DNA from 3 places in the Actinoplanes sp. G11-F43 genome. Region 3 is predicted to be linked to each of the others. Evidence: riboswitches for the same ligand, from Rfam matches in the RefSeq annotation. Region 3 holds a riboswitch; each other region holds the start of a gene.
The links. A riboswitch is a leader RNA that binds a small molecule or an ion and turns the genes downstream of it on or off. The one in region 3 is predicted to bind cyclic di-AMP.

Region 1 (9,911 bases), on a different contig from region 3:
CGTGGAGCGCTACCGGCAGCAACTGCGCCGCCTGGGCCTGGCCTACGACGACCGCCGGTCCTTCTCGACCACCGATCCGGAGTACTACCGCTGGACCCAGTGGATCTTCCTGCAGGTCTTCAACTCATGGTTCGACCCGTCGGTGGGCAAGGCCAGGCCGATCAAGGACCTGATCGCGTCGTACGAGTCCGGCGAGCGCGGCCCGGAGTGGGCCGGGCTGTCCGCCACCGAACGCCGCAAGGTCATCGACGGCCACCGTCTGGCCTACATGAGCGAGGCCCCGGTCAACTGGTGCCCCGGCCTGGGCACGGTCCTGTCGAACGAGGAGGTCACCCCGGACGGCCGCTCCGAGCGGGGCAACTTCCCGGTCTTCCAGCGCAGCCTGAAGCAGTGGATGATGCGGATCACCGCGTACGGTGACCGGCTGATCGAGGACCTGGACAGCCTGGACTGGCCGGAGCCGGTCAAGCTGATGCAGCGCAACTGGATCGGCCGCTCCCAGGGCGCGCACGTCGACTTCACCATCGGCGACGACCTGATCACCGTCTTCACCACCCGCCCGGACACCCTGTTCGGCGCCACCTACATGGTCCTGGCGCCCGAGCACGGGCTGGTCGACAAGATCGTCCCGGGCAACTGGCCGGCCGCCACCAAGGAGGTCTGGACCGGTGGGTATGCGACTCCGGTCGAGGCGGTCGTCGCCTACCGGGCCGCCGCGGCCGCCAAGACCGAGGACGAGCGCACCGCCGACGGCAAGGTCAAGACCGGTGTCTTCACCGGCGCCTACGCGACCAACCCGGTCAACGGCGAGCACGTCCCGGTCTTCATCGCCGACTACGTGCTGGCCGGCTACGGCACCGGCGCGATCATGGCGGTGCCCGGTCACGACGAGCGGGACTTCGACTTCGCCACCGCGTTCGCGCTGCCGGTGATCCGGACCATCGAGACCCCGGCGGACTTCGACGGGGCGTACGTGGGCGACGGCGTGGTGATCAACTCGGGCTTCCTGGACGGGAAGAACAAGGACGACGCCAAGGCCGCCATGATCGCCTGGCTGGAGGAGCAGGGCACCGGCAAGGGCGCGACCACGTACCGGCTGCGGGACTGGCTGTTCAGCCGGCAGCGCTACTGGGGTGAGCCGTTCCCGATCGTCTACGACGAGACCGGCCTGCCGATCGCGCTGCCCGACTCGATGCTGCCGGTCGTGCTGCCGGACACCGACGACTTCTCGCCGCGCACCTTCGACCCGGACGACGCGGACACCGAGCCGGAGACCCCGCTGTCCCGCAAGAAGGACTGGGTGCAGGTCGAGCTGGACCTGGGCGACGGGCTGAAGACGTACACCCGCGAGACCAACACCATGCCGCAGTGGGCCGGTTCCTGCTGGTACGAGCTGCGCTACCTGGACCCGCACAACGAGTCGAAGCTGGTCGACCCGGCCAACGAGGCGTACTGGATGGGCCCGCGCGGTGCGGGTGACAGCGGTGGCGTCGACCTGTACGTCGGTGGCGTCGAGCACGCCGTGCTGCACCTGCTGTACGCCCGTTTCTGGCACAAGGTGCTGTTCGACCTGGGTCACGTCTCGTCGTTCGAGCCGTTCAAGAAGCTGTTCAACCAGGGCTACATCCAGGCGTACGCGTTCCGGGACGCCCGCGGCGTGATCGTGCCCGCCGAGGAGGTCGTCGAGCGCGACGGCAAGTGGTTCCTGGGTGACCAGGAGGTGCAGCGGGAGTACGGCAAGATGGGCAAGTCCCTGAAGAACGTCGTCACCCCCGACGAGATGTGCGAGCAGTACGGGGCGGACACCTTCCGGGTGTACGAGATGGCGATGGGCCCGCTGGACGTCTCCCGCCCGTGGGAGACCCGTGCCGTGGTCGGCTCGCAGCGGTTCCTGCAGCGCGCCTGGCGCCTGGTGATCGACGAGGAGACCGGCGCCGTCAAGGTGTCCGACGAGCCGCTGGACCCGAAGAGCCGCAAGGTCCTGCACAAGGTCATCGCCGGTGTCCGGGAGGACATGGCCGAGCTGCGCTTCAACACCGCGATCGCCAAGCTGATCGAGCTGACCAACACGCTGACCCCGCTGCCGGTGGTGTCCCGGGAGGCGGTCGAGCCGCTGGTGCTGATGATGTCGCCGTTCGCGCCGCACATGGCCGAGGAGCTGTGGAGCAAGCTGGGGCACACCGGCTCGCTGGCCTACGCGGACTTCCCGGTCGCCGACCCGGCCCAGCTGGTCGCCGACGCGATCACCTACCCGGTGCAGGTGAACGGCAAGGTCCGCGGCCGGGTCGAGGTCTCCCCGGACACCCCCGAGACTGAGGTACGGTCGGCCGCGCTGGCCGCCGTGGCCGAGGTGCTGGCCGGCAAGGAGCCGAAGAAGGTCATCGTGGTGAGGGGCCGTCTGGTCAGCGTCGTGATCTGACCCGAACCCGGAAACGGCCCGCCCCTCATCGAGGGCCGGGCCGTTTCCGCTGTGCCGCGTTCCGGTGCGTTGCGGACCGCAATGCGGCACGCGGTTGCTGGTTGGCCGTTTCGTGCCGCGTTGTGGTGTGTTGCGGACCGCAATGCGGCACGCGGTTGCTGGTTCGTCGTTTCGTGCCGCGTTCCGGTGCGTTCCGGACCGTTGCGCGGCACGCGGTTGCTGGTTGGCCGTTTCGTGCCGCGTTGTGGTGCGTTGCGGACCGCAACGCGGCACGCGGGTCGTGGTTCGTTGTTTCGTGCCGCGTTGTGGTGCGATTCGGACCGGAAGTTGGCACGCGGGTTTGGGGGGCCGCATTCGCCCGGCGGGCGCCGGACGGTCCGGTGCCGGGACCTCCTCGCGCGGACGAGACAGGGCGGTCCGTTGCGGTCGGGGGCCCCTGGGGCGTACCGGATGAAGAGGGTCAGGCGGGAACGGCGGCGGCCGCGGCGCGCCGGGAGGTGTGGCGCCAGCGCAGGATGATCGCGGTGGAGAGGACGAAGCTGAAGGCGGCCGGGACCAGGGTGACCAGGTTCATCTCGCCGGGGGCGACCACCGCGGCGCCGATCACGGCGTAGGTGATGGTGGACGGGATGGCGGCGATCGTGGTGCCCAGGATGTACCGCTTCTGGCAGACGCTGGTGGTGCCGTAGGCGTAGCCGACCAGGCCGAACGGGGCCAGCGGAAGGAACCGGACCAGCAGCACGGCGGCCAGGCCACGACGGTTCAGCCAGCCGTCCAGCCGGGCCAGACGGCTGCCGGCCCGGGCCTGGAGAGCGCCGCGGCCGGCCCAGCGGCCCGCGTAGTAGGTGGCGACCGCGGCGATCACCGCGGCGGCCAGCGCGGCCGCCATCCCGGGCGCGGCGCCCAGCAGCGCGCCGCAGGTCATCGTGATCAGGGTGCGCGGGACCAGCGCCGACAACAGCATGCCGCCCAGCACCGCCACCGCGACCACGGCGGCCGGGCCGAGCGACACCACCGTGTCACCGATCTCCCGCAGCGGCAGGACCGCCGCACCGACGGCGAGAGCGCCGACACCGAGCCCCAGCAGGGTGAAGCGGACAGCACGCCGCTTCCAGCCGGAGGAACTCGGCGCCGAGGCGTTCAGGTTGTCGGTCATACAGGCCTACCGCCCCATCGTCGTCGATTCAGGAAGTCATGCCGGGCTCGCCGCGGCCAGCCTCTCGTTGCGGAGTTTCTCGCTCCACGTGTCGTCGAGCGGCGTGAGCCTATCCGCGCCGGTGGACCATTTCAGGAGCAGATCGGCGATGGCTGGGTTGCGGGCCAGCGCCGGGCCGTGCGAATACGTCCCGAGGATCTTGCCGGCCCAGGCGCCCTCGGTCTGACCGTCGTTGCCGATGCCCGCGGTGACCCGGGCCAGCGGTGCGGCGTGCTGGCCGACGTGGGTGCGGCCGCCGTGGTTCTCAAAACCGGTCAGCGCCGGCAGCCCCAGCCGGGGGTCGATGTCGCCGCGCAGCTCGCCCACCGCCCGGGTCTCACCCCGGTCCGAGTGGACGTCGAGCAGGCCCAGCCCGGCGCACTTCGCCCCCTTGGCGAAGAACGAGTGACCGAGCAACTGGTAACCCGCGCAGATCGACAATACCGCGGCGCCCTGGTGGACCGCCTGGTGCAGACCGCCGTCGGCGAGCAGGCGCTGGGCGGCCAGCGCCTGCGGGCCGTCCTCGCCACCGCCGATCAGGTAGATGTCGGCCGAGTTGGGCATCCGCTGATCCGAGCGGACCTCGTAGGTCTCCACCGGGATGCCCCGGGCCGCCGCCCGGGCGGCCAGGATCAGCAGGTTGCCGCGGTCGCCGTAGGTCGAGAGCAGATCGGGGTAGATCCACACGATCCGCAGGGCCTCAGTTGACACGGTCCAACTCCGCTCGGATGTCCTGGAACGCCGTGTAGTTGGCGATCACTTCGAGACGGCCGGGCGGCACGGACCGGAGCGCCTCGTCGAAAGTCTGTACGTGCCGGAACTGCACCTGGTTCACCTGGAGGCGGACGGCCAGGTCGTACGCCCGGTCCCCGGTGATCAGCACCGGCCGGTCGCGCAGCGGGGAGAAGTCGACGTCCCAGAGCCACGACGTGTCCAGCCCGTCGGGGTCCCGGGCGTTGATCGAGAGCAGTGTCGGCGCCTGGTCGGCCATGTCGAAGGCCTCCAGCCAGCTCGCCGGGTTCTTCGCCAGCAGCAGCCGGATGTTGCGGCCGTCCTTGTCCACCTGGGCGTAGCGCCCGGCGATCGACGCCACCCCGGCGAGCGGGCGCAGCGCCTCGATCGGGCGGACCCCGAACTCGGCGGCGACGGCCAGCGCGGTGGCCGCGTTGCCCACGTTGACCCGGCCGGGCAGCTGCAGCTTGACCAGGTGCCAGTCACCGCGCGGGTCGATCACACCCTCGTCCTCGACCACCCACTGCGGGCGCGGCCGGCGCAGCGGGCAGCCGGTGCACCACCAGTCGCCCTGGGCGCGCTCGATCGGGTGGCCGCTCTCCGGGCAGACGAACGAGTCGTCCAGCCAGCGCTGGCCGGCGCTGAACCAGGTGGCCTGCGGGCTGCCGCTGGCCGCCCACACCACCAGCGGGTCGTCGCAGTTGGCGACCACCTTGATCTCCGGGTGGGAGGCGAGCTTGGTCTTCCACATCTGCGCCATCATCGCCACCTCCTTCGCCCGGTCCAGCTGGTCGCGGGAGAGGTTGAGCAGCGCCACCACCTTGGGCTTGGTCTGGTCGATGACCTGGGCCAGGTAGTGCTCGTCCACCTCCAGCACGGCGAACGGGGTGTGCCCCTCCTTGGCCAGCGCCGAGGTGTGGCCGGTCGGCATGTTGGCGCCGTAACCGTTGGTGGCGACCCGGCCGAGGACCCCGACGGCGGCCGCGGTGAAGCGGGTCGTGGTGGTCTTGCCGTTGGTGCCGGAGACCAGCGCGACGGCGCGTCCGGCCGCGAGGTGGGCGAGCAGGTCGGGGTCGATCTTGAGGCCGATCCAGCCACCGATCACCGAACCGTCGCCGCGGCCCGCGGCCCTGGAGAGCGCCGCAGCGGTCTTCGACACCGAGGTCGCGACCTTGGCGATGAGAGGCATTCCGTCCGTCACGCCAGCGAGGGTACCGGACTCGAAGGTTACGTCGCGTTGCCAGACCATCAAGATCACGGCCTATTCGGAGTTTTCCCCGGTCCGGGCTTTTCGGACGTGGTGCTCAACTAATTGTGTGTTCTGATTCACCCGTAACCTTCGACTGCTTGTAGTGAACCGATCACTTTGCGTCGCGGCATTTGTTTTCCGGAGCTTACAAATTGGACATGAGCTTTTGTGTCGATTACCTAGGGTGATCGTCCTCATGCTGACGATCATGGGCCGAGTCGGGTACCAAGGATCAGCCGGCAGCACACCGCCGCCGGCCGCACCGGATCGGTTCACGCCGAGCCCTGCCCCGGGCCGGACGGTGCGACACAGCAAGCAAGCCGACAACCAAGGCAATCGGGGGCAGGGACGGGGGACCCATTCGCGGTCTCTCCCCGCGACTCGCTTCACGGCGAGCCGCACCCAGGGAGAAACCTTGGGGTGAAGCCGCCCACCCGCGGCCGGGCAAGCCCTTCCGCCCGAACCCGACAGCTAACCTCGCAGGCGTGCCGGAGGGAAATCTCTACCGTGCACGAACACAGTTCGAGCCGTCGCCGCCGCATGCCCGCATTCGGCCCCGGCACCGTCGCACTGTCTCTGGGTCTCTGCCTCTGTGCCGGCCAGTTGATCGCCGCCTCGCCCGCCGCGGCCGCGTCGACCACCGCCGTCACCCCGGTCGCCGCCTCGTCGGCCGCCGCGAAGGTCACCCCCAAGCTGGCCGCCACGACCAGCACCCGGAACCTCAAATGGGGTTCCACCCTCAAGGTCACCGCCAAGGTGATCGACCCGGCCACCGGCAAGGTCGCCAAGGGCACCGTCCGTCTCCAGGGCTACAGCAACGGCGCGTGGCGCAACCTGGACAGCGGCAAGGTCGGCAGCAAAGCGGTCACGCTGACGGCCAAGCCCAAGAGCACCCTCTACGTCCGGACCGTCTTCACCGGCTCCGGGTACAACCAGAAGGTGACCTCCAAGGTCAAGGTCAAGGTCGTCGCCAGTGGCGCCAAGATCCTCGCCGAGGCCAAGAAGCACAAGGGCGCGCTCTACAAGTACGGCGCGTCCGGCCCGAAGCGCTTCGACTGCTCCGGCTTCACCAAGTACGTGTACAAGAAGGCCGCCGGCAAGAAGCTGCCGCACAAGGCCAACTCGCAGCAGAAGTACGGCAAGTCGGTCGCCAAGAAGAACAAGAAGGTCGGCGACCTGATCATCTTCCGTAACGGCTCGTACGGCTACCACGCCGGTATCTATGCCGGCAACGGATACATGTACGACTCGCCGAGCACCGGCAAGCGCGTCGGCAAGCACAAGATCTGGAGCAAGAACTACGTCGTGAAGCGGCTGGTCGCCTGACCGTCGCGCAGCGGCACGTAGTTGAGCACTGTCGCGCAGCGTCTCTAGTGGGGACTGTCGCGCAGCGTCTCTAGTGGGGACTGTCGCGCAGCGTCTCTAGTAAGTAAGGAATAGCAACGCCTTCTGTGGGGCGTGACCCGGGCGCGGGTCACGCCCCACAGGCATGTCCGGGGGCTGCTTCAACACCCCGATCGGGTACGCGCCCCGAGGGTCCTGTCTCGACCCTCCGGCACTCCACTTTCCTCCCCGGGGTCGCTCCACTTTCCTCCACCCGAGCGTGGGCCCGGACTTTTCCGGGGGACAAGTCGGGGGATTTGCGACCTGGAGCGCTCGATGTCGGAAACTGGACGGAGTGGATCATGGTCCGGGCCCCCATTCCCCTCCACCGCCGTTGAGCTGCGACAACGTCTGCGAAAACGGCTCGGGAGTGGACGCGTTCGGGTTGCAGGTGGAGGGAAGTGGAGTAGAGTGGAGCGCAGTGGCAGGGCGGAGGAGCGACGCCGGACCTGCCGGCCCGAGTTGACACGGCGGTCCACTCCCTCCGCGATGGAGCGGTCGCCACGGCAAAGGGTGGGGGCCGATGTTCCTCGGCACGCACACTCCGCGCCTCGACGAGAAGGGCCGGCTGATCCTTCCGGCTAAGTTCCGTGATGAGCTGGCGGGAGGTGTCGTGATCACGAAGGGGCAGGAGCGCTGTCTTTACGTGTTCCCGATGCCGGAGTTCCAGCGCATCGCCGGTCAGCTACGTGAGGCTCCGGTCACCAACAAGGCCGCTCGGGCTTATAGCCGGGTGTTCTTCGCGAGTGCCCACGATGAAGTGCCCGACAAGCAGGGCCGGGTGACGATTCCGGTCCATTTGCGGGAGTATGCCAGTCTTGGTCGCGATCTAGTGGTGATCGGTGCGAGCACCCGGGTCGAGATCTGGGACAAGCAGTCCTGGGACGACTACCTCTCGGCGAGCGAGGAAGACTTCGCCGACATCGAGGAGGGGGTGCTGCCCGGCGGACTGTAGGGCGTGGCACTCGGTGGGCCGTCGGTTCGGCCCGGAAGCCACTCTCGCCGTACCTCGAGATCTCCAGCCGCTCCCGCTCCTGGCGCCTCTTCCCCGGCGCCAGGCGCGTGTCCGGGCCGGTTCGCCGGCGCGGGTCATGAGAGCGGATGGGGATCTGGCGGTACGGACGGGCGACCGGGCCGGACAGCAACATGGAACAGACGAGTGAGACGCGAGCCGGTACGGCATGGGGGTTTGACATGGGGGAGCCGCGAGGCACACACGTGCCGGTGCTGCTCGAGCGCTGCTTGGAACTGCTCGATCCCGCCCTCAGGCTGCCGGGTGCCGTCCACGTCGACTTCACGCTGGGTCTGGGCGGGCACGCCGAGGCGGTTCTGCAGCGGTACCCGGATGTCGTCCTGATCGGACTGGACCGGGACACCGAGGCGCTGGAGCACGCACGGCACCGGCTGATCCGGTTCGGTGACCGGGCGCACCTGATGCACGCCGTCTACGACGAGCTGCCGCGGGTCCTCGCCGAGCTGGACGTTCCGGCGATCCACAGCGGCCTGTTCGATCTCGGGGTGTCGTCGTTGCAGCTGGACGAGGCGGACCGGGGTTTCGCGTACGCGCAGGACGCTCCGTTGGACATGCGGATGGACCAGTCCCGCGGCGTGACGGCCGAGGAGATCGTCAACTCGTACGAACCGGGTGATCTTGTTCGCGTTTTGCGGCAGTACGGCGAGGAGAAGTTCGCCTCGCGGATCGTCCAGTCGATCGTGCGGGAGCGGGCGAAGGGGCGGATCACCTCCACGGCACGACTGGCCGAGCTGGTGAAGGACGCCATCCCAGCCGCCGCGCGGCGAACGGGTGGAAATCCCGCCAAACGCACCTTCCAGGCACTACGCATTGAGGTCAACGCCGAGCTGGACGCCCTGGAAGGGGCTGTTCCGGCGGCTTTGGACGTGTTGGCACCGCACGGGCGACTTGTGGTGATGAGTTATCAATCGTTGGAGGACAGGATCGTCAAACGCGCGCTCACCGCGAGGGCGCGCAGCACCGGGCCGATCGACCTTCCGGTCGAGCTGCCCGGCAGCGGTCCCAGCCTCAAGCTCCTGACCAGGAGCTCGGAGCTGCCCAGCGAGGCCGAGGTGGCCGCCAATCCGAGGGCGGCCTCGGTGAAGTTGCGCGCGGTGGAACGGATCGACGAGCAGGAGCAGGTGAGGAATTCGGACAGGGCGTTCGGAGCCGGCCGCGAGCGGCCCCGGACGACCGGGCGTCCCCGGCGGGGGAAGCCCGAGTAGCACCGAGTTCCCAACGCATGGGGGACCACGGCGGTTACGCCTCGGGGGCGAACAGAAGAGGGGGAGGGAAGAGCATGAGCGAGCGATCCGAAGCGTCGCGGTCGGGGGGCCGTACGCAGACGCGCGGTACGGCCGGGGGGCCGCAGCGCCGGGTGAGCCGCGATGCCGACACCGGGACCGGTGCGCGGGCGGCGCGCCGATCCGAGGGGGCCGACACGCGCCGGTCAGGGATCCGGGGCGGGGCGGGCCGGGAGACGGTCGCACCCGTCGACGGCGCCACCGCGCTCTCCATCGAGGTGACCGGCGACGCCGCACCGGCTCCACAGGCCCGGCCCCGCCTCTGGGTGGCGCCACCACTGCCGATCCGGGCACCCCGCGCCACCTTCGCCGCCGCGATCATCGCCGTCGTCCTGATCGGGGTCGTCGGCATCCTGCTGGTCAACACCAAGACCATGGAGCAGTCGTTCCGGCTGAACGCCCTCCGCGAGGAGAAGGCCGTCCTCGACAAGCAGCAGCAGGAACTGCAGCGGCAGCTGGTCGAGGCCTCCGGGCCGGGCAACCTGACCGCCGCGGCCCGCCGGCTGGGCCTGGTCCCGGCCGAGGACCCGGCGGTCCTCTGGCTGCCGGACGGCACCGTCGTCGGCCCGCTCAACCCGGCCAAGGGCCGGACCTCCCCGACCACCCGGGACGGCCTG
Region 2 (9,911 bases), on a different contig from region 3:
GCGTTGCGGTCGTTGCGGGCGCTGTCGATGCGGGTCGGGGTGCTGCACACGGTCGACACCATGCGGCACCGCGACGACGGCCCGCTGGTGCGGTCCATCCTGAGCCGGGTCGGTGCCGGGCGGCCGTTGCCGTTCGCCGCCCTGTTCACCGTGTACGCCCTGGCCGCCGTCGCGGTCCTGGCCACCGGCGACCCGGCCCGGTACCCGTGGCTGCTCGCGCTGGTGGTGGTGCCGGTGCTGGTCACCGGTTTCCCGGCCCGGACCCGGCACGGCGGCGCCCTGGACTGGTTGGTGCCGGCCGCGCTGCGGGCCGCGGAATACCTGGTGGTGGTCGCGGTCGGGCTGTACGGCTCGGTCCACCCGGCGGTGATCTTCCTGCTGCTGTTCACGCTGACCCTGCGGCACTACGACCTGACCGCCCGGATGGAGAAGGGCGCGCCCGCCACCGGTGCGGGCGGCGCGCTGCTCGGCTGGGACGGCCGGGTCCTGTTGCTGGTGCTGGCCGGTCTGCTCGGCTACGCCACGGTGGGCACGGTGGCGCTGGCCGTCGCGGTGGCGGTGTCCTTCACCGTGACCGCCGCGAAGGACTGGAAGGCGTCCCGCTAGCCGGCAGCCACGCGTGCCGCCTAACGGTGCGAAACGCACCGCAAGTAACCACACGGCGTAACCCGAGGTCGTGCGTGGCCCGTCGCGGTGCGAATCGGACCGTAAGTTGGCACGTGGGGTGGCCCGGGGTCGTGCGTGGCTCGTTGTGGTGTGGATCGGACCGTAAGTTGGCACGCGGGGTGGCCCGGGGTCGTGCGTGGCCCGTTGCGGTGCGAAACGCGCCGTAAGTTGGCACGCGGGGTGGCCCGGGGTCGTGCGTGGCTCGTTGTGGTGTGGATCGGACCGTAAGTTGGCACGCGGTGCGGGGCGCATTTGCCCGGCGGCCGCGTTTTGGTCGGGTGGGGCGCCGTTCTCGCGTGGTCGAAGCGTGCATTTGTGGCTGCTTTTGTGGGGCTGTGGGGCGTACATCCGAATGGTTGTTATGTGCACGTTCACAGCCGTGACCTGCGTGTTCACGAACCGGTAATCGAATGATCACTATGTGCAAATGGCACTTTCGCCCGATGGCGAAGCATTGACGCCCCTCGCAGAGTTAGGGCCCGATCGCGGACCGTCGTGGGTTTCGGGATCGCACTCGATGCGGGAGGTTGACGGTGTCCACCGTCGCGCTCAAAGACGTCACCAAGATCTGGCCGGACGGCACCTACGCCGTCGACAACGTCAGCCTGGAGGTGCGGGACGGCGAGTTCATGGTCCTGCTCGGGCCCTCGGGATGTGGCAAGTCGACGGTGCTGCGGATGATCGCCGGGCTGGAGGATCCCACGCGAGGGGACATCCTCCTCAACGGTGAGCCGGTGCTGGAGCTGCCGCCGCGGGACCGCAGTATCGCCATGGTGTTTCAGGATTTCGCGCTCTATCCGCACATGACCGTCGCGGAGAACATCGGTTTCCCGCTCAAGCTGTCCGGTGTGGAGCCGGCGCCGCGGCAGGACCGGGTGGGCACGATCGCCGGCGCGCTGGGCATCGGCGAGGTGCTGGGGCGGCGTCCCGGCCAGTTGTCCGGCGGGCAGCGGCAGCGGGTGGCGATGGGCCGGGCGATGGTGCGCCGGCCGGGGATCTTCCTGATGGACGAGCCGCTGTCCAATCTCGACAGCGGGCTGCGTGCCGAGCTGCGCGCGGAGATCACCGGGATGACCCGGGAGCTGGGCGTGACGACCATGTATGTGACGCACGACCAGTCCGAGGCGCTGACCATGGCGGACCGGGTGGCGATCATGCGCCGGGGCGTGCTGCAGGACCTGGGTACGCCGACCGAGGTGTACCGCCGCCCGGCCACGCTCTACGTCGCGGCGTTCCTCGGCTCGCCGAAGATGAATCTGCTGGAGGCCGCGGTCTACGTGCACCTCGATCAGTACATCGCGCTGAAGTTCGGTGAGCAGGCCCTCTACATGCCGTGGAACGACCCGCGGGCACGGGCGGTGGCCCGCTACCACGGCGAGCGGATCGTGGTCGGGATCCGGGCCGAGGCGCTCACCCCGGTCACCCCGGACACTCAGGGCCCGGTCTTCCAGGGGCGGATCCGCTACCTGGAGCACCACGGGCACGAGTCGCTGGCGTATCTCGACATCGGCGCCACCGCGATCGTGGTGGACGAGACGGGTTCGCCCGCGGTCTCCCCGGACGCCGGCGGCGGTGGTGCCTTCAAACGTGCGCTGCAGCGACTTTCCCGTTCGAATTCCGGCCCGGATTCGACCCCGGGGGGACAGCCGGACCTGTTGAACGATCCCGGCCGGCACCACCGCAAGCCGGCCGAGCTGTCCGTCCGGCTGGCTCCGTACCCGCAGGTTTCACCTGGTCATCCGCTTGCGGTGGCGGTTCGGCTGGATGCCCTGCACTTTTTCGACGAGCGCGGCGACCGCATCGACGTGGGGTGGCGCTGATGAACGAGTCACGCCACTTCCGGGCGCGTTCCAGTACGCCTGCTGCCACCGAACGGCCACAGCGCGTAGGCTGCACCACGGTGGAGGACAGGACCGGCCGAAGCGTGCGCTCGGCTCTCGACGGGGAGCCGAGGATCGATGCCGCCCCGCCACGGGTGTGGCCGGTGTTGCTGGACCGCGCGTTCGGCCCGGACGACATCACCGTCCTGCGGCACGAGTCGACCCGGGTGATGGTGGCCGCGGGTCTCGGCGGGGATCGCCTGGACGGCTTCGTGCTGGCCGTCAACGAGGTGATCACCAACGTGGTGCTGCACGCGGGTGGTGAGGGCCGGATCGTTCTCAAGATCGAGGGCGGTTCGGTGTGGTGCGTGGTCACCGATTCCGGCCCGGGCATCCCGGGCGCCTATCTGGACGGCCCGCACACGCCCGAGGCGTTCGAGGTCGGGGGACGCGGTCTGTGGCTGGCGCACCAGTTGTGCGACGAGGTCACCACGGCCACCGGCCCGATCGGGACCTCGATCGGACTGCGGATCGGCATGGACGCGGTTCGCGCTTCTTAGTGAAACACCTGGTTGAACGTGTTGTGAAACGTCCTGGAAATGTGAAGGTGCCCTTCAGGTCTCGCCGCTGAACGTCTCCGGCTACATTGGGCGCGTGCTCGGACTTCCTTCACAGGTGACCGCTTGCCTCTTCGATCTCGACGGCGTGCTGACACAGACCGCGCTCGTCCACGGTGCCGCATGGAAACAGACGTTCGATTCATTCCTGGAATCATGGGCCGAACGGCATGATCAGGAATTCGTGCCATTCGATTCCGGAGCCGACTATCACCGATATGTCGACGGCCGGCAGCGCGCCGACGGCGTGCGGACCTTCCTCGCCTCCCGCGGCATCATCCTGCCCGAGGGCGAGCCCGACGACGCTCCCGACCGGGAGACCGTCAACGGGGTGGGCAACCGGAAGAACATCCTGGTGCTGCAGAAGATCAAAGAGGGCGCCGTCGAGGTCTATCCCGGATCCGTCGAGTACCTGAAGGCGGTCAAGGCGGCCGGTCTGCGCCGGGCTGTCGTGTCGGCGAGCGCCAACTGCAAGGACGTCCTGGAGGCGGCGGGCATCGCCGACCTCCTGGAAGCCCGGGTGGACGGGGTCGTCGCGCGGGAGCGGGGCCTGCCCGGCAAGCCGGCTCCGGACACCTTCCTGCTGGGTGCGAAACTGCTCGGCATCGATCCGGCGAACTGCGCCGTGTTCGAGGACGCACAGGCCGGTGTGGCCGCCGGGCGCGCGGGCGGGTTCGGCATCGTGATCGGGGTGGACCGGGTGGGCCAGGCCGACGCGCTGCGCGAACACGGTGCCGACGTGGTCGTCACCGACCTGTCCGAACTCCTCCAGCCGTAGATCCGTCTTCCATCTGTAAAGACCTCCTGATCAGTTACGAGAGGCACGACCGTGATCCGTGAACGGGCTTATCCCGTCGACCCATGGCACATCCGGGAGACCCGGCTCGACCTGGACCTGCTGGCCCAGTCCGAATCGGTGTTCGCTCTCTCGAACGGGCACATCGGGATACGCGGAAACCTGGACGAGGGCGAGCCGCACGGCCTGCCCGGGAGCTACCTGAACTCGTTCTACGAGCTGCGGCCGCTGCCGCACGCCGAGGGCGGGTACGGGTTCCCGGAGTCCGGCCAGACCATGGTGAACGTCACGAACGCCAAGCTCATGCGCCTGCTGGTGAACGACGAGCCGTTCGACGTCCGGTACGGCGAGCTGCGCTCCCACGAGCGCTGCCTGGACCTGCGCAAGGGCGTCCTGGAACGGGTCGTCGAGTGGGTGTCGCCGTCCGGGCAGGGCGTGCGGGTGCGCACCATCCGCCTGGTCTCCTTCACCCAGCGCGCCGTGGTGGCCTTCCTCTACGAGGTGGAGCCGCTGGACACCGCGGCCCGGCTGATCCTGCAGTCCGAGCTGGTGGCCAACGAGCAGCTGCCGCCGATGAGCAAGGACCCGCGGGTGGCCGCGGTGCTGGACCGGCCGCTGCAGGCCGAGGAGATGCTGGAGCAGCGCACCGGCGGCATCCTGGTGCACAAGACCAAGGCCAGCGATCTGCGGATGGCCGCGGCGATGGAGCACCTGGTGGAGACGCCGGGCCGGCACGCCATCACCACCGAGGGCCACCCGGACTGGCTGCGCACCACGGTGGCCTGCCGGCTGGAGCCCGGCCAGACGCTGCGGGTGGTCAAGCTGGCCGCCTACGGCTGGTCCAGCATGCGCTCGCTGCCGGCCCTGCGCGACCAGGTCGGCGCGGCTCTGGCCAGCGCCCGGCTGGACGGCTGGGACGGCCTGGTCCAGCAGCAGGAGGACTACCTGGACGCGTTCTGGGACCACTCCGACGTCAAGGTCGAGGGTGACCCGGAGGTCCAGCAGGCGGTCCGCTTCGGCCTCTTCCACACGTTGCAGGCCGGCGCCCGGGCCGAGCAGCGCCCGATCGGCTCCAAGGGCCTGACCGGACCGGGGTACGACGGCCACACCTTCTGGGACGCCGAGACCTTCGTGCTGCCCGCCCTGACCTACACCCAGCCGTCCGCGGCGGCCGACGTGCTGCGCTGGCGGCACTCGACCCTGGACCTGGCCCGGGAGCGGGCGCAGACGCTCGGTCTGCAGGGCGCGGCGTTCCCGTGGCGGACCATCCGCGGTCAGGAGTGCTCCGGGTACTGGCCGGCCGGCACCGCGGGCTTCCACATCGCCGCCGACATCGCCGACGCGGTCCGCCGGTACGTGCAGGCCACCGGCGACTACGACTTCGAGCGTGAGGTCGGCCTGGAGCTGCTGGTGGAGACCGCGCGGCTGTGGCGTTCGCTGGGGCACCACGACCGGCACGGGCGCTTCCACATCGACGGTGTCACCGGTCCGGACGAGTACACCGCCATCGTGAACGACAACATCTACACCAACCTGATGGCGCAGCAGAACCTGATGACCGCGGTCGAGGCCTGCAAGCGGCATCCGGACCTGGCCCGCAAGCTGGGTGTGGACGACGAGGAGACGGCGTCGTGGCGGGACGCGGCGGCTGCCGTGCACCTGCCGTACGACAAGGAACTGGGTGTGCACCAGCAGTGCGAGGGCTTCACCCGGCTGCAGGAGTGGGACTTCGAGAACACCCCGCCGGAGGGGTACCCGCTGCTGCTCAACTACCCGTACTTCGACCTGTACCGCAAGCAGGTCATCAAGCAGGCCGACATCGTGATGGCGATGTACATCCGGGGTGACGCGTTCACGCCGGAGGAGAAGGTGCGCAACTTCGCCTACTACGACGCCCGGACCGTCCGGGACTCGTCGCTGTCCGCCTGCATCCAGGCCGTCCTGGCGGCCGAGACCGGGCACCTGGAGCTGGCCCACGACTATCTGGGCGAGGCCGCCCTGATGGACCTGCACGACCTGCACCAGAACGCGCGGGACGGCGTGCACGTGGCGTCGCTGGCCGGCACCTGGATCTCGCTGGTCGCCGGGCTGGGCGGCATGCGGGACTTCAACGGCCAGCTCAGCTTCGCGCCGCGGCTGCCCAGCCGGATCAACAACCTGGAGTTCTCGCTGCTCTGGCGGGAGCTGCGGCTGCGGGTGAGCGTCACTGCGGACGAGGTGACCTACTCGCTGCGCAACGGTGGCGGGCAGGCCCGGCTGACCCTGCTGCACCACGGTAAGGAGATCGAGGTCACCCAGGTCCGCCCGGTGACCATGCCGATCCCCGCCGCGGTGCCGGCCGGCCCGGCGCCGGTCCAGCCGCACGGCCGGGCCCCGGTCCGCCGCGCGGTGCACTGACCGACCACAAGGAAAACGCCCCCGCTCTCGTGGAAGAGGGCGGGGGCGCTTTTCTACGTGTCGTTACAGCATGGAGACGTGTACGTGGTCGGTGTGATCACTGACACCGTGGTACGCCTTCCAGCCCGACGCCGGGAACCAGATCTGCTTGTACCAGATCACGTAGTAGATCCCGAGTGCGTCGGCGTTCCGTACCAGGAACGCGGTGAGGTTGTTGCCGTACTTCATCTCCTTGGTGCTGTCCGCCGAGGAGAATCCGCTCTTCTGCAACGACCAGTCACAGGCCCGGCCCTTGGGGTGCTCGAACGGCCCGCCGGTGCGGAAGCACCCGACGAACATGTCGAAGCCGGCCTTCTTGGTCTCTTTGTACATGTTCAGCGTGCGCTTGGTGATGCAACCGCTGGTGGTGGGGTCCTTCTCGGTGCATCCCTCGGCGGAGAAGCCCCCGCTGGAGTTGCGCGGCGCGGCCTTCGCCTTGTCCGACTTGGCGTCCACCAGGCCCTGGTTGACGGTCTGGTTGATGCCGGTGCTGGCGCCGACCAGGTCGAGCTGCTTCTCGGCCGATTCCTTCTGCTTCGCCAGGACGTCGAGCTGCTGCTTCTCGTTCTTGAGTTCGGCGTCGAGAGCCGCCTTCTTGCTGGTGACCTCTTCGATCACCGCGTTGAGCTCGCTCAGCTTCTTGTCGTGCAGCGTGTTGATCTCCTCGAGCGAGACCGCCTTGCTCAGGAAGTCGTCCGAGGAGCTGCTGTCCAGCAGGAAGGTGACGGTGCTCAGGTTGCCGGTCAGGTACTGCTGACGGGCGATCGAGTTGACCTCGGGGATCAGCACGTCCCGGCGGGACTCGGCCGCCTTGATCTCGCCGGCCAGCTTCTTCTGGTTCTTGGTGGAGGCGGCCACGGCCGCCTTCGCGGAGACGAAACGCCGGTTGGTCGACTCCATCAGGCTCGACATGAGCCCGTCCGACTTCGTCTCCGAAGACGGCGCCGGGTTCTCGTCACCGGGTTCCGCGGACGCGGGCGAGGCCGGTGCCAGGAGCATCGCGGCGGTCACCAGCGGTGCCAGGGCAAGTATCAGCCACCGGCGGGGACTTGCTGTCATCAACAGTTCCTTCCGTGACTCCGCCGACCGAGTTAGCTGACGGGTTCGGGACGGAAGCAATCCCTACCGCAACTGCGGATACACCCCAGTGACCTGGTTCCCCGGTTCGTCTCGCGACGATTGGGCGGTGGCCTGCCGGCAACTCGGGGGCGGTGCCGTCCTGGCAGGACCGGCGGCCAGTTTACCCGAGATATCGCCATGGATCAGGCCCCGGTGAGGGCCAATGCCGTTACTGTCCACTGACTATCCGTAATTGCTGTCACGGCGTGTATCGGGGCAAATGCAACGCGTACCAGAACTGTCGATACTTGGATCGAGTGGGTATGGTCGTGGCGGTTCCCGCGCGGGAACCGCCGCCTAATCGTCATCAATGACGAGCCGGGGATCCATTTGTTCTCCGGGGTGAATCCGCGCACAGCGGTAGGGATTTCCTTCGTCCCGAACCCGTCAGCTAACCCGGTCGGCGGCCGACGGAAGGAAATGCCTGTGCAGCAGAACACTGCGCGGCGATTAGCGGCATTGATGGCGCTGCTCGTCGCCGCGTGCGGACTGGCCTACGCCCCCACGGCGGCCTCCGCGGCCCCCATCCTCACCGCCCCCGGCGACTCCGGAGACGACGGCGAGGGCGGCTCCAAGTCCCTCATCGAGCAGCTCGAGAAGGCCTCCAGCGGCTACGTCAAGGCCCAGAAGAAGCTCAAGGCCTCCAAGGAGCAGCAGGTCAAGCTGGCCGCCGAGATCAAGCGGCTGGACGCCGAGGTGGGCCCCAAGCAGAAGACCCTCGACCTGCTGGCGACCCAGGCCTACACGGCCGGCCGCGCCGGGCCGATGGCCACCCTGCTCGGCTCCGACTCGGCCGAGGGCTTCCTCGGGCGGGCCGAGACCCTGGCGCTGGTGGCGACCGACCAGAACCGGGCGATCCAGGACATCAAGACCACCCTGGACACCCAGCAGAAGGCCAAGACGGCTCTCGACGTCACCATCAAGGACCAGAGCAAGCAGGTCACCGTGATGGCGAAGCAGAAGCAGAACGCCGAGGCCGCGCTGAAGAAGGCGAACCAGGGCGCCGCGGCGGGCAGTTCCTCCGACGGCGGTGGCAGTGCCTCCGCCCAGCCGGCTCCCGGCAATCTCGGGTCGGGTTGCACCGAGACCGACCCGACCGGCACCGGCGGCTGCCTCACCCCGCGCACCCTGCACGCGCTGAAGCAGGCCAAGTCCGCCGGGTTCACCCGATTCACCAAGTGCTGGCGCACCCAGAACAGCGGTGAGCACCCCAAGGGCCGGGCCTGTGACTTCTCCTCCGAGAAGGGCACCTTCGGCGGCGACGCCACCGGTGCGGACAAGCGCTATGGCGACAACCTGGCGAACTACTTCATCAACAACGCCGGCAAGCTCGATGTGCTCTACGTGATCTGGTACCGCCGGATCTGGCTACCGAGCAGTGGCTGGCGGGCCTACAGCGGGGCGGGCGGCGACCCGTCCAGCGACCACACCAACCACGTGCATCTGTCGATCGACGGCTGACCGCACGCGCCGGCGGCTACGAGGCCTATCACCTGCGGGTGTAGGCCTCGTACTCTTTCATCACGTCGGCGGTCGGGCCGTCGGCGCGGATCGTGCCGGCCTCCAGCCAGATGCACCTGTCGCAGGTGTCCCGGATCGACTGTTCGCTGTGGCTGACCAGGAACACCGTGCCCGCCTGGCCGCGCAGCTCACGGACCCGCTGCTCGCTGCGCTTGCGGAATTTGGCGTCGCCGGTGGCCAGCGCCTCGTCGATCAGCAGCACGTCGTGCTGCTTCGCGGCGGCGATGGAGAACCGCAGCCGGGCGCCCATGCCGGAGGAGTAGGTCCGCATCGGCAGCGACGAGAAGTCGCCCTTGTCGTTGATGCCGGAGAAGTCGATGATCTCCTGCTTCTTCGCCGCCACCTCGGCCGGCGACATGCCCATCGCCAGGCAGCCCAGCTCCACGTTGCGGTCGCCGGGCAGCTCGTTCATCAGGGCCGCGTTGACACCGAGCAGCGACGGCTGGCCGGACGCGTAGATCGCGCCCTTGGAGACCGGCAGCAGCCCGGCCACCGCGCGCAGCAGCGTCGACTTGCCGGAGCCGTTGGTGCCGATCAGGCCGATCGCCTCGCCCTTGTAGGCGATGAAGCTCACACCCTTGACCGCGTGCACCTCGCGGATGTTGCCGGCCTTCGCTCCGGTCACCAGCCGCTTGAAACTGGCCAGCGGGCTGGAGTTCGGGGCGGCGCCCTGCTGGACGCGGTAGATGATGTGGGCGTTGTCCGCGATGACGGTGGGGGTGCGCTCGCTGTCAGCCACGGCCGTAGCCCTTCTCTCCACGCCAGAAGTACACGTAACCACCGAGGCCGACGATCAGGCTCCAGATGGCCGCCTGGATCCACAGCACGGTGGGGGGATTGGCCAGCTCGACGTTCTCCAGCAGCGCGTGGCGGGCCAGCTCGATGAAGATGAGCAGCGGGTTCGCCTCGACCACCTGGAGCTGCCAGCCGCTCAGC
Region 3 (9,911 bases):
CACCGTGGTGAACTCACCGAAGACCGGGTCGGCGGCGAGCGCCTCGGCGGAGCCGATGTTCGCGGTGGCCGCACCCTCGTGGGCCAGCAGCACCAGCACGTCCGCCTCACCGTTGGCCGCGTCGCCGTCGGAGAGCTGCGCGGCGAGGGCGTTGGTCTCGGCGACCGGGTCGCGGAACTCCACACCCCGGATGCCGTCCGGGCTGACCAGCGAACCGGTCTGCTCGGTCACCACACCGATGTAGCCGACCTTGACGCCGCCGATCTCCTGCACGACGTAGCCGGGCAGGACCCGCTCGCCGTCCTTGTAGACGTTGGCCGCCAGGTGCGGGAAGTTCGACCGCTCCTCGACCCGGCCGAGCAGGTCGGCGAGGCCCTTGTCGAACTCGTGGTTGCCGACCGCGGAGACGTTCAGGCCACCGGCGTTGAGCGCGTCCAGGGTCGGGTTGTCGCCGTCGATCGCGGAGATGAAGGTGGAGGCGCCGATGTTGTCGCCGACCGACACCCACGCGGTGTTCGGGTTCTCCGAGCGCAGCTTGTTGACCGCGCCGACCAACTGGGCCGCGCCACCGTTGCCGGCGGACGGGGCTTCGAGCCGGCCGTGGAAGTCGTTGATGCTCAGCAGCTGCAGGTCGACGGTGGTCGGCTCGGCGGCGGTGTTCAGGCCGACGACCACCGGGTCGTGGTCGCTGGAGCGGAACGGGCCGGCCTCGTAGAACGGGCCGTAGCCGTCGTACTGGAAGGCGAACGACTCGACCGAGTTGATGTTCCAGATGTCGACGCCGGTGATCCGCTTCGCGAACTCGCCGGTGACCAGGGCGTGGTCCAGCGAACCGGACTCGCCGCCGAAGACGTACGACGACTTGTCCGGCGCGAACGCGGCGCGCGCGTCCGAGTAGCCCTCCTCGTACAGGACCTGGAGCGGGTCCTCCTGGCCGTACGAGTTGAAGTCACCGAGCAGGATCACCTTGTCGTCGCCGAGGTCCTTGACGAACTCGGCCAGCGCCTCCGCCTGCCGGATCCGGTCGCCGTTGTAGGCGCCCTGCCCGTCACCGGTGTCCACGTTGTCACCGGTCGGCGTGACCGAGGTGCTCTTCGACTTGAAGTGGTTCGCGACCACGGTGAAGTCGATGCTGCCGGCGGTGAACGTCTGCGCGATCGGCTCGCGGGCGTTGTTCCACACCGACTCGTCGTTGATCGACTTCGACGGGCCCTTCGGGGTGACCGAGGCCGGCTTGAAGATGATCGCGTTGGTGATGACGTCCTGGGCGGACGCGCCGGGCAGCTCGGCCGGCGACAGCACGTAGTCCCACACGCCCGCGCCGTCGACCGCGTTCAGCTCGCCGACCAGGGTCTTCAGCGCCAGCTGGGTCTCGACGGCCTCGAACCGGACCGAGTTCTCGATCTCCATCAGGGCGACCACGTCGGCGTCCAGGGCGCTGATCGCCGAGACGATCTTCGCTTCCTGCTTCTCCTTGGCCGCCTCGTTCGCCGCACCGCGCGCGTCGCCACCGAAGTGGACGAAGTAGTTCAGCACGTTGAAGCTGGCGACCTTGATGTCCCCGCCGACGTTGACCGGGGCGCTGGTCCGCGGGTTGGTCGCGGCGAACGTGGTGCCCGGGGCCGCCGGTTCGGCCGGCTGGAGGCGCCACTCGCTGAAACCGTAGGCCAGCACGCTCGGGCCGAACTTCTGGACCGAGTCACCGACCCGCAGCGGCTTGTCCTTGGCCATGTACGCCGGGGGCAGGCCGGCCTCGGCCAGGTTGGTGGTCCGGCCGTCGTCGACGAGGATCCGGCCGGCCTTGTTGGCGGCCTTGCGCTCCAGGGCGGCGGGGCTGCCGGGCCGGGCCACGTCGGTGGGGATCCGGGCCGGGGTGTCGCCGGCCGCGAGGACGACCTCGCCGTACCGGTTGGTGTTGTAGACCTCGGAGACCGTGAAGGTTCCGGCCGGGGCGACCAGCATGCCCTCGGCGGACTCCCGGGCCTCGTCGGACAGCGGCAGGGTCAGCGGGACCGGGGTGGGCAGGGTGGCGCCGGTGGCGCAGACCGCCACGTCGGCCTTCGCGCCGATGGTGATCTGGGTGAGCGAGTTGTACTCGCTGACCGTGCCGGCCACCTTGACCGTGTCACCGATGGCCACCGACGGGTGGTTGGCGGCGTTGTTGGTCAGGTAGACGAAGATCGCCTCGGAGGGGGTGCCCGCGGCGACCGGACGGTCCCCACCGCTGCCCGCCGTCTGGATGTAGATGCCGTTGTAGCCACCGGTGCGGTGGTCGGCGGTGACCACGCCCTCGACGGTGACCACCTGACCGGCCAGCGGCGTCGCCGAACCGGTGCCCTGCACCTGGGCGATCGTGTGGGTGACGGCGGTCTCGCAGCCGGCGCCGGGCTCGCCCGGCTCCTCCGGCTCCTCGGGGGTGGCCGGCGCGGTGTTGACCTTGCCGAAGCTGTTCGCCGCCGGCCCGGTCCACTTGCCGTCGATCTTCTGCAGTGAGTGGCCGGCCGGCGAGGAGCCGGTCTGGGCCACTCCGATGTCGACGCTGAGCCGGCCCGCGGCCGGGCCGTTCGTCGCGGTGAAGGTGCCCTCGTAGCTGATGAACTCGCTGACCGTGCCGTCCGGCTGCACCAGCGCGACGCCGTCCGGGTCACCGTTCTGCAGACCGTTGACCGGGTATTCGGTGACGACCACACCGGACGACGGGACCACACCGCTGAGCGTCGTGGTCGGGTTGTAGGTGACGCCGCCGGTCCCGTTGTAGAGGTAGATCTTCCAGCCACTCAGGTCATAGCCGACCGGGGCCTGGATCTCGATCGCCTCGCCGGTGTCGGCACCGGCGTTGTCGTAGTGGATCTCGCTGATGAACGGCACATCGGTGGCCGCGGAAACCGGGCCGGTGAGGCTGAGACCAAGCGCGGTCGCCATGACGGCAGCACCCAGCGCACGGAACCCGGCAGGGCTCGGTACGGGGATGGACCGTCCGGCGACACCCACGCTGCGTATGTAGGAACGCATCGAGGTGGACCCTCCGAACGAAGTAGATCCGCCGGAGCGTAGGTAGTTCGGGTGACGAAAGACAATCGGATAGGTAACGGAAAGGTCATGCCCTGCACATTGGAGTGAGGATTTTCCCGCCGTTCATTGTTCGCTTTTGTACGGTCGCCGAAATGTAGATCCACCGACACGCCCCGGAAAACTTCCCGCGCGGAATGGTATGCCGATGACGAAATCGGTCAACCGGCACGGATCGGCGGATCAGGCCACATCGAGTACGTCAACCTCCGGAGCCGAGCCGTCCTGGTACCCTCAGCACAGATCAGCATGGGCTCGTAGCTCAGTGGATAGAGCAACCGCCTCCTAAGCGGTAGGTCGCGCGTTCAAGTCGCGCCGGGCCCACCATGCGCGCACCGGCCGCCCCGCACTCGCGGAGCGGCCGGCCGGCTTCGCTCAGAGCTTCAGGCGCTGCCCCACCACCAGCCGGTGCGGGCTGCGCAGGGTGCCGGCGTTGGCCCGGTAGAGCGCCTTCCACCCACCCCGCACGTCGTACCGGTCGGCGATCCCGGCCAGGGTGTCGCCGCGGCGGACCACGTACGAGCCGTTCGAGGCCTTGCGGACGTGCGAGGTGCGCTTCTTGGCCCGGGAGGCGGGCTGGTAGCCGTGCCGGCGCCCGCAGGTCGGCCACGCGCCGATGCCCTGCCCGCGCAGCACCCGCTCGGCGATGCGGATCTGCTCCGACTTGCTGGCCCGGTTGGCGGTGCTGGCGTACCGGCCGCCGCCGTACGCCCGCCAGGTGCCATGGCTGAACTGCAGGCCGCCGTAGTAGCCGTTGCCGGTGTTGATGCGCCAGTTGCCACCGGATTCGCAGCGCGCGATCGCGTCCCAGTTGATGTCGGCGGGAACGGCCGAGGCCGGCCCGGACAGCACGGCGCTTCCGGCGACACACGCGATCGTCAGTCCGATGACGCGCTTCAACTGTGCACTTGTCTGAACCATGAGCTTTCTCCTCCACGCCTGCGAGGTCAGCTGTCGGGTTCGGGCAGAGGTGCCCGGCCGCGCGTGGCGGCTTCACCCCGAGGCGCCGTAGCGCCGAGGAACGTGTGGGTCCCCCGCTCCGTGCCTGTTTCGTGTAGATCCGCGACCGGCGGCAGGACTCGGCGTTACCGGTCGGCGGTGCCCGCGTGGTGCGGGCCGTCGCAATGGAGTTGTTGGTCACAAATTAGCTGCTTTGATCTTCCTTTGTGTGGATAACGTGCTGATCCCGGCGCGCCGCGCCGGGTACCCAACCCTCCACGGAGGGTGCACAATCGGCAGCCATGAGCGATCGACAGCGCGAGTTCGACGTGATCGTCTACGGTGCCTCGGGTTTCGTCGGAGCGCTGGTGGCGAAGCATCTGGCCGGCAGCGCCCCGGAGGGCACCCGGCTCGCGCTGGCCGGCCGGTCCGCGCAGCGACTGGAACGGCTCGGCCTGAAACTGCCCATCGTGGTCGCCGACGCGCACGACACCGGGGCCCTGACCACGATGGCCGCCCGGACCCGGGTGGTGGTGACCACCGTGGGGCCGTACGCGAAGTTCGGCCGGGCACTGGCCCGCGCCTGCGCCGAGACCGGCACCGACTACGTGGATCTGACCGGTGAGGTGCTGTTCGCCCGGGACAGCATCGACGACAACCATGAGACCGCCCGGCGCACCGGTGCACGGATCGTGCACTCCTGCGGCTTCGATTCGATCCCGTCCGATATCGGGGTGCACGTCCTGCATGAGCGGGTCCGCGCCGACGGCGCCGGCGAACTCACCGACACCACACTGGTCGTGACCAGCATGCGCGGCGGGATCAGCGGCGGCACCATCGACTCGATGCGGCACCAGATCGACGAGATGAAACGGGACCGGCGGCTGCGGCGGATCGGCGCCAGCCCGTACTCGCTGAGCCCCGACCGGGAGGCCGAACCCGACCTGGGCCGCCAGCCGGACATGCTCACCCTGCCCGGCTCCGCGGTGCACCCGACACTGCGCGGGCATCTGGCGCCGTTCGTGATGGCCTCCTACAACACCCGGGTGGTGCGCCGGAGCAACGCGCTGCGCGGGTGGGCGTACGGCCGCGGGTTCCGCTACCGCGAGGTGATGAGCGTCGGCACCTCCGCCGCCTCCCCGGTCCTCGCCCGGGCCACCAAGATCCTGATGACCGGCCTGGTCGTCGGCCTGACCGTGCCGCCGGTCCGGTTCGTGCTGGACCGGCTCCTGCCCGCCCCCGGCACCGGCCCGGACGAGGCCACCCGCCGCAATGGACACTTCACCGTGGACATCTTCGCCACCACCACGACCGGGGCGCGCTACCGCTCCCGGGTCCGGGCCGAAGGCGATCCCGGGTATGCCGCGACGGCTGTCATGCTCGGCGAATCCGCCCTGGCCCTGGCCCTGGACCGGGATCGTCTGCCGGAGTCCGACGGTGGGGTGCTGACCCCGGCCACCGGCATCGGCGACGCCCTCGTCGACCGGCTGCGCGCCGCCGGATTGGAGATCACCGCTGGTGAGGCCTAACCCGAAACGGCCGAAAGCGGTATCAAGGATCTGACCCGGATCGCATCGAAGACCACTAGCACTAAAGGTGCAATTACCGGCACGATTCAGGGGTGACCGTCAGCCCGCTGCCCTACCCGCTGAGGCTGACGGGGGACGGCATCGTCCTGCGCGAGTGGCGCTGGGAGGATCTCGACGATCTGGTGGCGCTGCTGGACGAGCCGGACATCGCCCGCTGGACACTGCGGCCGTCGCCGTTCGACGTGGAGGCCGGGCTGGCCTATCTGCGGCGTGCCCACCGGGGCCGGCTCGACGGCAGCCGGATCCAGCTCGCGATCACCACCGACGGCGGCCGGCCGCTCGGTGAGGTGCTGCTCTTCAACGTGCGGGCCGACGCCCACGAGGCCGAGCTGGGCTATCTGGTCGGCCTGCCCTTTCGCCGCCGCGGCCTGGCCTCGGCGGCACTCTCCCTGCTCACCGCGTTCGCGATGGACAACCTGCGGCTGCGCCGGCTGCTGCTGCGGATCGACCGGGGCAACACCGCGAGCACGTCGGTGGCCCGTCGCTGCGGGTACCGCCCGGCCGCCGAGCCGGCGATCCAGCAGACCGGGCCGTACGGTCCGGTGCACCTGGACACCTGGGAGTACGTGGAGGGGCGCGCCGACACCCGCGACGATCGCCGGAGGAACGTCGCCTCGCGGCGGTACGGTCGGCGGTGAGGGGGTGTCCGACCATGATCGAGGTGGATCGCGAGCGGGTGATGGCCTACCGGGTCGCCGCGCAGGGGCTGGCCGGACGCACCGGTGACCGGCCCGCCGACCTGCCGCTGCTCGACCTGGGTGTGCAGGAGTACACACCTGGCTCCCCCCACGTGGCCCTCGCCGCCCGGACCACCGCCGACGTCGGCGCCGACGACCGCCTGATCACCGTCTGGGCCGCCCGCGGCGCCCCGCACCTGCACCGGCGCGCCGACCTGCCGGCCCTGGTGGAGCAGCTGTGGCCGATCGGTGACGACGACGCGGCGGCCCGGATGCGGAGCGGGCAGATCCCGGACGCGCCCGCGCTGGGTGTCCGGGCGTTCACCGCGACCGCCGAGGCGTTCCGGGCCGTGGTCACCCGGCCCATTCCGCGCGGCGAGGCGAGCACGGAGGTGAGCCGGCGGGTTCCGGTCGAGGTGACGTACGACTGCGCGGCCTGCGCGGCCCGGCACGTGGCCGGCAACGTCTGGCAGCAGGCCGGCCTGGCCGGCGGGGTGGAGGTGATCTCCCGGGGCCGGGACGCGACGCTCGGCCCGATCCCCGGCGCGCCACCGATCCCGGCCGCGAACGCCGGCGCCGGCCGCCTGATCGAGACCTACCTGCGCTTCCTCGGCCCGGCCGGCCCGGGTGAGGTGGCGAAGTATCTGGGCACCACCGCCACGGTGCTCAAACGGGTGTGGCCGGCCGATCTGGCCGAGGTGCGGGTGGACGGCCGGCGGGCCTGGCTGCCGGCCGGTGCCACCGGTCTGCTGGAGTCGGCGCCGCGACCGGCCGGGGTGCGTTTCCTCCCGGCGATGGATCCGCTGCTCCAGGCCCGTGACCGGGACCTGCTGGTGCCCGCCAAGGACCGGCAGAAGCAGGTGTGGCGGATCCTCGGCAACCCGGGCGTGCTGCTGCTGGACGGCGAGATCGCCGGGGTGTGGCGGGCCGCCCTGAAGAGGGAACGGGTTGATCTGACCGTCTCTCCGTTCGCCCCGCTGACGCCCGCGCGGATCGGCGCGGTCGAGGCGGAGGCCGGCACGGTCGCCCGGGCCCGGGGTGTCACCGAGGCGACCGTCACGATCGAGTGAGGGAGGGCCGTGGCTCGCGCGCCACAGCCCTCCCTCTCTCACCCCGGAGTGAAGCTCACTTGAAGGTGATCGACGAGGTCGAGTACTTGCAGAAGGTCCCGTCCGGGCCGGTGCCGACCTTGGTCGGCTCCTTGCCGGTGTTGTTGCCGGTGAACCGGACGCAGATGTCCAGGCTCTTCTTGCCGACCACGGTGATCGCCGAGAGGGTGGCGGTGTCGCCGAAGTTCTGGTTGATGCCGACCAGGCTGCCGGCCGGGGCGGTGGCCACCACGTTCTGCACCACCACCGCACGCTTGTGCTGGGTGGAGCAGTTGCCGCACGAGCGGTAGAGCTTGCCGAAGTCGGCGACCTGGAAGTTCTTGATGGTCAGCGTGCCGCCGCCGTTGTGCTGGAACACCTTGTCGTCGGCGCTGCGGGCGCCACCGCCGTCCACGATGTACTTCGCCGACGCGCCGCCCTTGAAGGTGGCCGCGTCCTCACCCACGTTCTCCCACCACACGTTCTGCAACGTGCAGGAGCCGGAACAGTGGATGCCGTCGGCGGCCGGGGCACCGAGGATGACGTTCTTCAGCACCGCACCGTCGGCCAGCTTGAACAGCGGGTCCTGACCCTCGTCCTGACCGCTGCCGCCCAGGGCGCCGCTGCCGACGTACCGGACGTTCTTGCCGTCGAGCGTGCCGGAGACCGGGATCGTCGAGCTGACCGGCTTGGTGCTGGTGGCGGACGGCCACGCGGCGGTCGGAGTGCTCGGGGTGGCCGGGGTGGCCGGGGTGGTGGTGCCGCCACCGGACGACGCGCCGACCTTGACGAGCTGCCACTGCTGGCTGTTCGCGCTGGTGCTGCCGGTCGAGGTGACCGCGGCCGCGCCGTCGGCGGTGGAGGAGCCGGTGATGTTCAGGACCTTGCTGCTGTTCCGGTTGATCAGCCGGACGTACCCGCTGCTGATGTCCTGCACGGTCCACTGCTGGCTGGTGGCGTTCTTGTCGCCGGTCGACTGCACGACCGCGGCGCCGTCGGACTTGGAGGCGCTCCGCACGTTGACGACCTTGCCGCTGTGCTTGGCCTGGAGGCGATAGAAGCCGCTGCCCATGTCCAGGAATTTGAACTGCTGCCAGGCGCCGTTGTTGACGGCCCACTGGGTGACCTTGGCGCCGTCGGCGGTCGACTGGGTGAAGACCTCCAGCGCCTTGCCGCTGTTGCGGTTCTTCAGCACGTAGAACGCGCTGGTGTCGATCGTCGCGGCGTTGGCCTGCTGGGTCACCACGACCGCGCCGACACCGAGGCCCATGGTGACGACGCCGGTCAGGACGCCGGCCCGCCAGCGCCGCAGCAGGGAAGGTTTCTCGGACATTGCGGATCCTCTCCACGGACCCGGGCACAGCGATGCCCGGATGGGGAAACCGTCGAAATGGTGGAAGTCGAAGCGCCGTCAATCTAGGAGCGCCCGGAAATCGGAGTCAACGCCGCGGACGATTTCTGAGAAGAGGGCAACCTTTGTGCGCCGCCGGACCACCTACCCGACGTCAGCAACAGCTCTCCTAGGTGGTCACATGTCGCGTAAACGTCGTCAAGCCCTCGCTGCCGGCCTCGCCTCGGCCGCGGTTCTCGCCGGTGCCGGACTGCTCGGTGTCGGTCAGCCCTGGGCCAACGCCGCCGCGAATGTCAGCTTCGACACCGGCACCGGCCTGGCGTTCACGATCAACGGCGGCAACGGCAACGTGACGTCGCTGAAGCACAACGGCACCGAGTTGGCCGCCGCCGGATTCGCCGCCGGCCAGTTCCAGTCCGGCTGGTCGTCGGCGGCCGTGACCGGCAAGACCTTCAACAACGGCAGTTCGATCCTGGTGAGCGTGGCGAACACGTCGATCGGCGTGACCCAGTACTACTTCGCCCGCAAGAACGACAACACCCTCTACATGGCCACGAACATCACCAAGGCGCTGAATCCCGGCGAGGCCCGTTTCATCGCCCGGCTGAAGCCGTCACTGCTGACCACCTCTCCGGCCGGAGCGAAGACCGGCGGGTTCGGCACCACCGTCGAGGGCTCGGACGTCTTCGCGAACGCGGCCGGCCGGACCGCGTCGAAGTTCTACAGCTCGCAGCGGCTGATCACCCAGCAGCCGTTCGGCGCCAGTGGCACCGGGCACGGGGCGTTCATCCTGCCCGCTTACACCGACATGACCTCGGGCGGCCCGTTCTTCCGGGACATCGAGGTCAACGACACCGGTGGCGCTGTCAACATCACGCACTACATGTTCAGCGGACACCAGCAGACCGAGGCGCTGCGGCTGGGCCTGCACGGCCCGTACGCCCTCGCTCTCACCGACGGCTCCGCGCCGACCGCACGCAGCATGGACTTCCTGGCGTCGTTCATCCCGGGGATGCTCTCCGACGCGCAGCGCGGCGGCGTCAGCGGCACCGCCACCGGCAGCTGGAACGGCCTGCGGGCCACCGTCGCGCTGGCCGGCCCGACCGGGCAGTACTGGGGCCAGGTGAAAGCCGGGAAGTTCGTGATCGGGCACATCAAACCCGGGACCTACACCGCCACTCTGTACGCCGGGGAGCTG

Region 1: another riboswitch for cyclic di-AMP. It lies ahead of ACQ0O7_RS01390 (C40 family peptidase); the one in region 3 lies ahead of ACQ0O7_RS03940 (transglycosylase family protein).
Region 2: another riboswitch for cyclic di-AMP. It lies ahead of ACQ0O7_RS08100 (coiled-coil domain-containing protein); the one in region 3 lies ahead of ACQ0O7_RS03940 (transglycosylase family protein).

Annotation. Positions count from the first base shown of each region.
Region 1 covers NZ_JBNZCE010000002.1:109,237-119,147, forward strand. The annotation lists gene leuS (leucine--tRNA ligase) at 1-2,419, shown strand, start outside; gene ACQ0O7_RS01375 (TVP38/TMEM64 family protein) at 2,880-3,575, opposite strand; gene ACQ0O7_RS01380 (type 1 glutamine amidotransferase) at 3,612-4,325, opposite strand; gene ACQ0O7_RS01385 (MurT ligase domain-containing protein) at 4,315-5,535, opposite strand; cyclic di-AMP (ydaO/yuaA leader) riboswitch at 5,904-6,096, shown strand; gene ACQ0O7_RS01390 (C40 family peptidase) at 6,136-6,921, shown strand; gene mraZ (division/cell wall cluster transcriptional repressor MraZ) at 7,502-7,933, shown strand; gene rsmH (16S rRNA (cytosine(1402)-N(4))-methyltransferase RsmH) at 8,080-9,216, shown strand; gene ACQ0O7_RS01405 (hypothetical protein) at 9,369-9,911, shown strand, end outside.
Region 2 covers NZ_JBNZCE010000006.1:156,043-165,953, forward strand. The annotation lists gene ACQ0O7_RS08075 (DUF5941 domain-containing protein) at 1-606, shown strand, start outside; gene ACQ0O7_RS08080 (ABC transporter ATP-binding protein) at 1,200-2,486, shown strand; gene ACQ0O7_RS08085 (ATP-binding protein) at 2,567-3,046, shown strand; gene ACQ0O7_RS08090 (beta-phosphoglucomutase family hydrolase) at 3,141-3,881, shown strand; gene ACQ0O7_RS08095 (glycoside hydrolase family 65 protein) at 3,933-6,296, shown strand; gene ACQ0O7_RS08100 (coiled-coil domain-containing protein) at 6,360-7,394, opposite strand; cyclic di-AMP (ydaO/yuaA leader) riboswitch at 7,399-7,531, opposite strand; cyclic di-AMP (ydaO/yuaA leader) riboswitch at 7,739-7,876, shown strand; gene ACQ0O7_RS08105 (coiled-coil domain-containing protein) at 7,875-8,915, shown strand; gene ACQ0O7_RS08110 (ABC transporter ATP-binding protein) at 8,944-9,714, opposite strand; gene ACQ0O7_RS08115 (ABC transporter permease) at 9,707-9,911, opposite strand, start outside.
Region 3 covers NZ_JBNZCE010000004.1:31,524-41,434, reverse strand. The annotation lists gene ACQ0O7_RS03950 (ExeM/NucH family extracellular endonuclease) at 1-2,922, opposite strand, end outside; tRNA gene ACQ0O7_RS03945 (tRNA-Arg) at 3,321-3,396, shown strand; gene ACQ0O7_RS03940 (transglycosylase family protein) at 3,445-3,990, opposite strand; cyclic di-AMP (ydaO/yuaA leader) riboswitch at 3,991-4,164, opposite strand; gene ACQ0O7_RS03935 (saccharopine dehydrogenase family protein) at 4,311-5,537, shown strand; gene ACQ0O7_RS03930 (GNAT family N-acetyltransferase) at 5,630-6,235, shown strand; gene ACQ0O7_RS03925 (DNA glycosylase AlkZ-like family protein) at 6,250-7,344, shown strand; gene ACQ0O7_RS03920 (pectate lyase) at 7,400-8,695, opposite strand; gene ACQ0O7_RS03915 (rhamnogalacturonan lyase B N-terminal domain-containing protein) at 8,895-9,911, shown strand, end outside.